Regions from separate parts of the Arthrobacter glycogeni genome, predicted to be linked through region 2. Evidence: predicted binding sites of a transcription regulator. Region 2 holds the regulator's gene; the other holds the start of a gene.
What was found. Region 2 encodes LexA, which represses DNA repair genes until DNA is damaged. Its sites were predicted from a motif close to TCGAACANNTGTTCGA; they were not measured.

Region 1: the regulator LexA is predicted to act here: its motif matches at 3,559-3,574, upstream of imuA' (DnaE2-dependent mutagenesis accessory factor ImuA').

What each region holds. Positions count from the first base shown of each region.
Region 1 is NZ_JBTNDV010000008.1:12,511-17,889, reverse strand. Features, by position in the region: gene ACX80G_RS09815 (error-prone DNA polymerase) at 1-1,144, opposite strand, end outside; gene ACX80G_RS09810 (DNA polymerase Y family protein) at 1,177-2,787, opposite strand; gene imuA' (DnaE2-dependent mutagenesis accessory factor ImuA') at 2,784-3,548, opposite strand; gene ACX80G_RS09800 (SOS response-associated peptidase) at 3,651-4,358, shown strand; gene ACX80G_RS09795 (glycosyltransferase family 2 protein) at 4,358-5,257, shown strand; gene ACX80G_RS09790 (glycosyl transferase) at 5,254-5,379, opposite strand, start outside.
Region 2 is NZ_JBTNDV010000011.1:19,035-24,413, reverse strand. Features, by position in the region: gene ACX80G_RS12355 (ATP-dependent DNA helicase) at 1-1,405, shown strand, start outside; gene lexA (transcriptional repressor LexA) at 1,484-2,140, opposite strand; gene ACX80G_RS12345 (LysM peptidoglycan-binding domain-containing protein) at 2,594-2,953, shown strand; gene ACX80G_RS12340 (histidinol-phosphate transaminase) at 3,104-4,213, shown strand; gene hisB (imidazoleglycerol-phosphate dehydratase HisB) at 4,296-4,913, shown strand; gene hisH (imidazole glycerol phosphate synthase subunit HisH) at 4,910-5,379, shown strand, end outside.

The sequences.
Region 1 (5,379 bases), on a different contig from region 2:
TTTCGATCCGCTCCACCACATCACTGCGTCCTGGATAAAACTTGTCGGCACCCTGCCAGACCAGCTTCCGCAAGTAGCTCATCTGGGTATGCCCGTCCGGGAGGGTCAAATGAGGCAGCCCGGGCTTGACGCTCCGCAGCCTGAACGCAAGGTCGTCGGCAAGATCCACTGTTCGTTCGATGGCACCGGGATAAGCTGCAAACCGAGCAGCCATTTCTGCTCCGCTGCGTAGATGAGCAGTTCCTGCAGCGGGCAACCAACCGTTCATCTCATCGAGACTCCTTCGTGCACGCACGGCTGCCAGCGCCGTGGCCAGTTGGTGCTGAGCGGGTGAGGCATAGTGCACGTTGTTGGTGGCGATCACAGGAAGCCTCAGCCGGGCTGCCACAGCAGCCAGCGCATCGTTGAAAGCACTGTCCATCGGGTTTCCCTGGTCGGAGAGCTCAACAGCAACGTTGTCCTGCCCAAACAGCTCAACCAGGTGCCCGACGGCAGATCGGGCACCCCTCTCGCCATCACGCATCAGCGCTCGGCGGACAGTACCTTTTCGACAGCCGGTGAGGATCATCCAACTGCCTGACGCCCGCCCGGCCAACCCATCAAGGCTGTACAGCGGTTTCCCTTTCTCTGCGCCCTCGGCCAATTGTGCAGTGGTGATGGCGCCAGCCAGCCTCCGGTATCCCTCTGCGCCCCGGGCGAGGACCAGTAGGTGGCTGCCTTCCGGATCGGGCTCACCGTTTTGGGGTTTCTGCAGATCCAGGGACAGTTCAGTGCCATAAACAGTGCTCAACTGTGGGTATTTTTCGGCGGCTTCGGCAAGGTGAACCACCCCGTAGAGGCCGTCATGATCGGTCAACGCCAGACCATGCAGCCGCAGCCGGTGGGCTTCCTCAACTAATTGTTCGGGACTTGACGCACCGTCGAGAAAGCTGAAGTTTGAGTGAACGTGAAGTTCCGCATAGGGCACCAGGGGGCCGGTTGGCTCAGGAAGCTCTGCGTCGGGTGCCCGGTACGGTTGGCGTTTCGGTGACCAGGCAGGGCTGTCCCCGCCGTCAGCACCCACGGGTGGCGCACCAGGACGACGGTGGTCAGAGAGGGTTCGCTCAAACTCCGACCACGAGATGGGCGGATTACTCCATCCCATGGCTACCCCACCGCTTCCTCGCAGGCATAGCCCTAGTCATAGCTGGCCTCAGCCCACCAGCGGTGATCCTCGAGCAGCAGTAACCAGGCTGTACCTGTGCTATCCACGAGCTGGAAACGGTTGAGCACGCGGCTTGCTGAATCCCACCATCGTTCACTGATGGGCCAGGGCCCGGCCCAGTGCTGCACCGTGCGTTGACCGGTGGTTGTTCCTGGTGCAGCGAACCGTACGGGGGTGCTGGTAAGCATTCCTCGGGTGTCAACGTCAACGGTGCACCCCGCAACATCCTGAACGAGCACCTCAAGGGGAGTGTCGAAGACGGTGGCCGGTGCTGGGCCCGGCAACCGTCCAGGCCAGGGTTGGCCCTGTTGGGACTTTGCCGTTGCCGGATGACTGGTTGATGAGTCACCCCACGGGATGAACACCCTGCGGTCCTTGAGCATCCTGCCCCCTGCAACTATCGCAGTGAGCACTGCTCCGTGGCCCAGCATGCTTTGCACGCGGGCCAGCCCATGGTGGATGCTTTCATCGGGTCCGGTGCCCCATAGCCCGTCCGCGTGGTCGCCGAGATCCTCAACAGTGTCAGGAATTGTTTGTACCCGGGTGATGCCTGATTGCAGTCCGTGTTCAATCAGCCCGTCACCTTGCAGCTGCCACCTGACGCGATCGAGGACGTCGTCAGCATCAAACCATCGAGGGTGCCGCCAGAGCCGGTCAGACACTTCGCCGGATTCGGAGTGCAGTACCACCCGCACCGCGGTACACACGAAACCGGTCTCGCGAAGGCGGTCAACAAAGCGGTCAGCAGCGGTACGGAAAGCGAAAGCAAGTTCATCAATTCGAGTCAGGGCCGGTTCGAAGTCGACGACGACATCGAGTTCAGGTGGGGGCTTTCGGGCCACGACAGTGCGGTGGTCGAGCCCGCTGGCTTTGCGGTGCGCGAGGGCTCCCTCGACGCCGAACCGGTTGCGGATGTCACCGGAATCCAATCCGGCAAAGTCGCCTAGAGTCCTGATTCCCAACCGTCGCAGCAGGACTGCGAGTTTGGGTTCACCAAGCACCTCCAAGGGGAACGTGCTCAGGAAGTGTGGTGATTCACCGGGTGGGACAACCCAGATGGGGTCCTGTTCAGCACCCTCAAGAACTTCTGTGGCACGGGCTGCATGCTCAGCTGCGAACGGTGAATCGGCGACACCAATCCTTGCGGTGTTCAGACCAAACGAAGCGAGCGTGGTGAGGAGTACCGACCCTGCGGGAGCCTCGCCGCCGTAGTACCTGCTGGGTCCCTGGGCGTGGATGGCGCAAAGCCCCGGGCGTACCACCTGGACCCCCGGCATGATCTTTTCAATACCGGCGACTACTGGTTCAAAGACCCGTTCATCGAGGTCCGGAGCATAGCGTTCGACGACGAGTTCAGGGCACCGTGCCTGGGCTTCACGGACCCTTAACCCACGTTTTACTCCTTCGGCCCGCGCCGAAGGGGAACAGGCGAACACCTTGCCCTTGTCAATAAGCGCAAGGGGAGCATTGACTGGAACGTCAAGTTCACGAAGGGCAGCGGTAATCGGCCAATCTGGGATCCAGAGCATCATGATTCTGGTGGCGTTCTGCCGGGGTGGTTGAGGAGGTGCCTGCAGCTTCATGAGGCGTTCACCACCTGGGGAATAAAGGGCTGTCTCTCATTACCGCTACCAACACCGGGGAACTGGGCCCACGTGCTTTGCCGCAGTTCGGTCAGAGAGAGTTCCGAGCTCCGGGAGCGGCCAGTGTGTCCCGTGGCTGTGACCTTCAACCTACGGGTCTGGAGGTGTCCCGACCCGGATCCCAAGCCTCCCCACCTGTTTTCTGACACGCTGAGTACGGCTTCGCTCTGCGGCCAGGTACCCAGGGTGATCAAGGCTGCTCCGCGCTGCCGTAGCCGTGCCCTGAGCCGTGCCGCATCTGAACCAGTAATAGTTGATGGTGCCTTGGTCAGAATGACTGACACCACGTCCACCATTGCTGCTGTGACTGCTAGCCATTGGCCATCCAGATGGGGAATGAGGATCAGGCGATCCAGATCAATACCCAGGTTTGCTGCCGCCTCAACGTTGAAGTCGGGGATACCGATGACGCTGCACCAGGCGCCAGAGCCTGATGGGCCAGCTAGCAAGGCCATCGCCAGTGTGGTGGAGTTTTCAACCGAGTAGGCGGCACCAGCCATCAGACCACCGCCAGGGAGGATTCGTCCGAGAGAGGGAATGGTGGGCAACCGCCGGGAGCCCAGCCGGCTGCCCTGCATCTGATTGATCTTCTCCTGCAAGCCTGATTCACTGCGGGATTTACCAGCGGTTTCGGGTACCAGCATGTCCTGATCCGGGGCGTATCCCGGAGACATCACAGGGCTGGTTGCTGGTGCGCTCACCCTTTAATTTTCGAATATATGTTCGATTAAGTCAATCGGTTGTTCGGCCCTTCAAACCTCCTGAACATACGGTTTGGAGGTCCCTCGGAGTACCCTATCCTCATGTGCGGACGTTTTGTGGTGGCGGGATCTGACCAGGACCTCATCGACCTGTTTGACGTTGACTTTGTTGATCAGGAGCTGCCGGAACCCTCCTACAATGTTGCTCCCACAGACACCGTCCGGCTTCTGCTGGAGCGACTGGAGGATACCGGTGGTCATCCTGCCAGACGCTTGACCACCGCCCGGTGGGGGCTGGTGCCGTCCTGGCTGAAAGACCCAAAGAAGGGCCCACCCCTGATCAACGCCAGGGCTGAAACTATCCTTGAGAAACCCTCCTTCCGCACCGCTGCCTCACGTCGCCGGGGCATCGTGATGGCCAACGGCTATTACGAGTGGGAAAAGGGGCCGGATGGCAAAATACCTACCTACCTTCACGGCCAGACCAACGACATGCTAGCCTTCGCAGCCCTGTATGAATACTGGCCAGACCCAACACTTCCGGATGATCATCAAGACAAATGGCTGCGCAGCTGCACCATTATCACCACCACAGCCAGTGACACGCTCGGCCATATTCACGACCGAACACCGCTCATTCTCCCCCCGGATCTCTACTCAGAATGGCTGAATCCACGAATGACCAGTAGCGCTGACGTGCGGACACTGATCGACGCCATTCCTGAACCTCAACTCGTGCCCCGCGTCGTCGGAGACGCCGTCGGATCGGTCCGCAATAACGGGCCGCAGCTGATTGAGCCCGCCGCTTGATGACGGTCTCAGCAGTCTCCGATCCCGCAACCCCACAGTTCTCGGTTCTCGTACTCAGCGCCAACCGGGACCACCACCTCGCCAATCTGGTGGCGGGTCTTAATCGTTCAACCCTGCAGCCCACTGAGCTGGTGGTCGCCTACATGGGCCAGCCAAACCCCGCGCCACTGGTCTCAATGATTCCTCAGCGGATTGTCCATCTTCCAGCGTCGGCAACCGGCGCCCTCAACCTTGCTGCCGCCCGCAACGCGGCTGCCGCGGCAGCTTCGACTGACACCCTCATCTTCCTGGACGTGGACTGCATCCCGGCCAGCACGTTGTGCGAAACCCTACACCGGGACCTGGCGGACGCCGGGGGGCTTGTCATGGCCCAGCCCCGCTACCTGAGTGCCGCAGGATTCCCCAGGCACGACGGCGATGCAGGGCTGATGCGCGCCTCGATCCCGCACCGAGCGCGGAAGTCGCTGGCGCCGGCGGCGGGCGCATCACCTGCCCGCACCGACCGCTATGAGCTGTTCTGGTCCCTGGGTTTTACTGTCACGGCAGACGATTTCGGACGGATCGGCGGATTCGATGAGGCGTTCACCGGGTACGGCGGGGAAGACACAGATTTTTCCTTCACCGCCCGGGACCGTGGCGTGACACTCTCGTTCTCCAACGCCACGATGTTTCACCAGCATCACGGGGTCACCCGCCCCCCGCTGCAGCACTTCTCCGATATCGTTGCCAACAGCCTCGTGTTCTACCGGAAACGGGGGGTGTGGCCGATGACCGGGTGGTTGACTGCCTTCGCCGACGCCGGGTACATCGCCTGGGCCGCCGACGGCAACACGGTTGACGTGCTTAGACAGCCCACCGCGGGTGAGGTTGCAGCGGCACAGGTGAATGCACCGTACTAAGCACCTGACGCCGAGGCCCTGGACACCAGGTCAAGAAACCGGTCGCTGAAGGTGTCGCGGCTGACAAACAGGGCCGCCCCCAGCGCTCCGGCATCAGATCCCACAGCCTGGCGCAGGAGCTC
Region 2 (5,379 bases):
CGCCGCCGAGTGCTTCAGTGAACGGGCCCGGGCCAAAGCCGGCGACGCCGACATTGTCATCACCAACCACGCGATGCTCGCCATCAGTGCCTTCGAGGGGCTGGCGGTGCTCCCCGAATACGACGTCGTGGTGATCGACGAGGCACACGAACTGCATGACCGCGTCACGGGCGCGGTCTCCGGGCAACTCTCCACAGGCATGATCTCCGCCGCGGCGTCGGCCGCGCGCAGGCACCTGTCGGTGAGTGCCGAACCCCTTGACTCGGCGAACCGGTTCTTCGAGTCGACAGTGGAAGGGGTCCCATCAGGGCTGATGGCGTCCGGGCTGGACGAGGAGCAGGAATCGGCCGTTACCCAGGTCCGTGAGGCCTGCCGTGCCGTCCTGTCGGACGCCAAGGGTGACGGGCCGACGCCCGCCGACGGTGGGCGTCAACTTGCCAAATCCCATGTGCTGGCGGTCTTCGAACTCTGTGAGCGCCTCCTCACGGCCACCCCTGCGGGCGAAGTACTCTGGGCATCACGGCCCAGCACCTTCTCGCCCGGTACCGGGTACTCGCAGCCCGACGACGCCGCACCGGCCACGATCAACATTGCTCCACTGTCGGTGGCGGGGAAACTGCGTGAGGGCCTGTTCGCCGATCACACCGTCGTGCTGACGTCGGCAACGTTGGCTATCGGCTCCGAGTTTGGGCCGGTTGCCGGGTCGCTGGGCCTTGCCGGAGCTTCGGCTCCCTCCTGGACGGGCGTCGACGTCGGCAGTCCGTTCGATTACCCGAAGCAGGGCGTGCTCTACGTCGCCAAGGACCTGCCGAAGCCCGAACGAGGCACCTCGGCAGAACAGCTCGACGAACTCGAGGTCCTTCTCAAGGCGTCCCGCGGCGGCGCGCTGGGACTCTTCTCTTCGCGCCGGGCCGCCGAGGAAGCAGCCGAGGCGCTGCGTCCCCGGGTCGATTTTCAGATCCTGTGCCAGGGCGAATCCTCGATGTCAGCCCTGGTCAAACAGTTCTCCGATGAGCCCGACACATGCCTCTTCGGCACCATGTCCCTCTGGCAGGGCGTCGACGTCCCAGGCAGGTCCTGCCGGCTGGTCACCATCGACCGGATACCCTTCCCCCGGCCAGATGACCCCTTGATGACCGCCAGGACCAGGGCCGTGGCCAAGGCCGGCGGCAACGGGTTCATGAGCGTGTCAGCCACCCATGCTGCGGTCCGGCTGGCGCAGGGAGCAGGTCGGCTGATCCGCGCGACAGAGGACAGGGGAGTGGTCGCGATCCTTGACTCCCGGTTGGCCAACGCGCGCTACGGGTCGTTCCTGCGGGCGGCGCTGCCACCCTTCTGGTCGACCACGGACCGCGCAACGGCGGTGGGCGTCCTCGAGCGCCTGGCCGGGGAGCCCAGCCCCTAACAGTTTTCCCCTCCGCGCGGTTCGGCGCGGTTCGCCTCCGCCGCGGTGGTGCGCGGTGTGGCGGCGGGCAGTGTGCGGTCAGAGAGCGCGCATCACCGAGACAACCTTGCCCATGATGGTGGCTAGGTCACCAAGGATTGGTTCGTACTGGGTGTTTTGCGGGAGCAGCCAGGTGTGGCCGTCGCGTTGGCGGAAGGTCTTCACTGTGGCCTCGTCATCCAACAGGGCCGCCACAATGTCACCGTTCTGCGCCTCCTGCTGTCTGCGGACTACTACCCAATCGCCGTCGCAAATGGCTGCGTCGATCATCGAGTCACCGTAGACGCGCAGCATGAAGAGGTCGCCATGGCCGACCAATTGGCGGGGCAGCGGCATGACATCTTCGATTACCTGATCGGCCAGGACCGGGCCACCTGCAGCAATCCGGCCAACGAGCGGTACCATCGCGGCGTCCACCGCGCCGCCGATCTCGGACGGGACGCTGGGATCTGACCCCTGGGGGGCGCTCTTATGGTCGTGGTCGAGCGTTAGTGGAAGCAGGATTTCCATGGCCCGGGGGCGCTTGGGGTCGCGACGAAGGTAGCCCATCCGTTCCAGCTGGGACAGCTGGTGGGTGACGCTCGACAAACTGGCGAGTCCCACCGTATCCCCAATCTCCCGCATTGACGGCGGGTACCCATTGGTACCGATCGCCCGCTGGATGGTTTCGAGGATCTTCTTCTGCCGGGGCGTCATGCCCTTGGGCACCTGCCGGCCGCGGGGCCGGCCGCGCGTTGGAAGCGGGGTGGGGGGCAGATCCGAAGTTGGTCCATCCAGTGGTCCGTCCGACTCTTTCACGGTCGCTGTCCCTTCGATAAGAATCTATGTACCCCGGCAGATCCCTGGATTTCGGGAGCCGAGCTTATTTTGTCAGAGCCGGATGATGTGCTGAGTTCTGCTGGAACCGAACCTTCATCCTTACCGCCAACGGTATGGGAGTTGAGACACGTTTTCAAACATTTGTTCGATCGTGTCTCGACAAAGTTCGTCAATAAGTGCTAAAAATAAGAAAGCAGCAATTCGAAGATAGGTTCGAACGAAACAGGCCAGTCCGGTTTCTGCTCGAACACCACCTTCAACCGCCGCGGTTGGTTCGGTTTGAAACCCGGATTCGAATGGACTGATTCGAGAGCACAGAGAGGTCTATCCATGTCTGTCATCACCACACACCAGAATGTCCCCGCTGCCGAGAAGGTTGCGGGTAAGCTGCGACTCACCCGCAGGGGCAGGCTCCTGCTGGTCGGGTTGCCGATTGTTCTGCTGGCATCGGCCGTCCTGATGCTGTCAGGATTCTTCAACTCGCCCGCCAAGGCAGCGGCCGAGGGCGGAGAGGTCACGCAGACCGTCAGCGTCAGCGTCGCTGCCGGGGAAACCATCTGGCAGATCGCCACCGAGTTCGCTCCCGAGCGCGACCCGCGCGACGTGGTCTCCGAGATCGTTGAACTCAACAGCCTCGGTACGTCAGTTCTTCAGGCCGGGCAGCAGCTGGACGTCCCGACCAACCGGTAAGACCCTTGCGAAGCACGGGACTGTTCTCGAAATCCCAGTGAGCCACGACAGCCCGGCCAGCCAGTCTCGGCTGCCGGCAGCAGGCAGCGAAGGGCCAGTCAGTGCCCCGCGGATTCTGCTCTGATGCGGCTCGGAGCATAACCTTGACAGGTGAACGAACAGTTTGAGCGGTTGAGCCGGTTGCCCCTGCGCGATGATCTCCGGGGGAAGCACCCCTATGGGGCTCCCCAGTTGGACGTGCCAATCCTGCTCAACGTCAACGAAAACACCTATGGGGTGCCCGACGACGTGAGACGGGCGATTGTTGACGCCGTTAGTCGGGAAGTTGGCGGCCTGAACCGCTACCCCGACCGAGAGTTCAGCGAACTACGGTCAAATCTCGCGCGCTACCTCGGCCACGGGCTGACCGCCGCTAACCTGTGGGCCGCCAACGGTTCCAACGAAGTGCTGCAGCACCTCCTCCAGGCCTTCGGCGGCCCCGGCAGGTCGGCGATCGGCTTCCCCCCTACTTACTCGATGTACCCCCTGCTCGCCAGCAGTACCGGCACCCGCTACCTAGCCGGGGAAGGCAACGGCACTTTCGACCTGGGCGCGGAAGACGCTGCACGCCAGGTACAAGAGTCCGGCGCCAATGTCGTGTTCCTGTGCTCGCCCAATAACCCGACGGGGACCGCTTTGGGTCTGGACGTGGTGGAAGCGGTCTACGAGGCAAGCGAGAAGGCCAACGCCATTGTGATTGTCGACGAGGCCTACGCCGAGTTCGCCCACGCCGATACCGTCAGCGCACTGACCTTGTTGGAGGGCCGGGAGCGCCTCGTGGTGTCCCGAACCATGAGCAAGGCCTTCGCCATGGCCGGCGCGCGGCTCGGCTATCTGGCATCGGCACCGGAGGTTGCGGACGCGCTGCGCCTGGTCCGGTTGCCTTACCACCTCTCAGCTATCACGCAGGCGGCGGCCAACGCGGCCCTGACCCACTCGGTCCAGCTGCTCGCCAACGTGGAAGACATCAAAACCCAGCGCGACCGGATCGTCGACAGTCTCCGAGCGCTGGGCCTAACCCCCGTGCCCTCGGACGCCAACTTTGTGCTCTTTGGAGGGCTTGAGGATCCGCACGGGACCTGGCAGGGCCTCCTGGCAGCGGGGGTGCTGATTCGCGACGTTGGCATCCCAGGCCACCTGCGGGTCACCGCCGGCACCGAGATGGAGACCACAGTGTTCCTCGACTCCCTCAGTGCCCTGCTGGGCAAAACCGTCTCCTAGACTGGTAGGAGGCCGTTCGATGCGACACCCGAATGATGCAGCTACCGTCACCCATCCGCTACGTACCAACCGAAGGATAGCCATGAGCGTGGAAACCACCGCCCGACGCACCGCGAGCCGGGAACGGACCACCAGCGAATCGTCGGTGTTCGTCGAACTCGATCTTGACGGCACCGGACGCGCGGAAATCAGCACCTCCGTGCCCTTCTACGACCACATGCTCACTGCGCTGGCCAAGCACTCGCTGATCGACCTCACGGTCCGGGCCACCGGAGACACGCACATTGACGCCCACCACACGGTCGAGGATGTCGCCATCACCATCGGTGAAGTGCTCCGCGAAGCCCTCGGCACGAAGGCGGGAATCCGGCGGTTCGGCGAAGCGACAGTTCCCCTGGACGAGGCACTGGCCAACGCCGTCGTCGACATTTCAGGCCGGCCCTACCTCGTCCACACGGGCGAACCTGCAGGCCAGGAGTACCACCTGATCGGCGGGCACTTCACCGGTTCGCTCACCCGCCACGTCTTCGAAGCCATCACCCTGCACGCCCAGATCTGCCTGCACATGACGGTCCTGGGCGGACGCGACCCCCACCACATTGTGGAAGCCCAGTTCAAGGCCTTTGCCCGTGCGCTTCGCGCCGCAGTGGAGCCGGACCCACGGGTGGACGGGATCCCGTCCACCAAAGGGGCACTATGAGCGCGCCACGCGTCACAGTCCTCGATTACGGTTCAGGCAATATCCGCTCAGCCGTGCGTGCCCTTGAGCACGTCGGCGCCGAGGTTACGCTGAGCGCCAAGCCCGACGACGTCCTGAACGCCGACGGGCTGGTGGTGCCCGGCGTGGGGGCCTTCGCCACGGTAATGAAGGGACTGAAGGACGTCGACGCGCTGCGGATGATCGGTCGGCGGGTGGCCGGCGGCCGGCCGGTCCTCGGAATCTGCGTCGGACTCCAAATCCTCTTCGATGACGGTGTTGAGCATGGCATCAGGACCGAAGGGATGGGCGAATGGCCGGGCACCGTTGAGCGGCTCCAGGCCGACGTCGTTCCCCACATGGGCTGGAATACTGTGACAGCACCCGAGGGGTCAACACTGTTCGACGGCATCGAAGAGGAGCGGTTCTACTTCGTTCACTCCTATGGAGTACAGCAGTGGACGTTCGA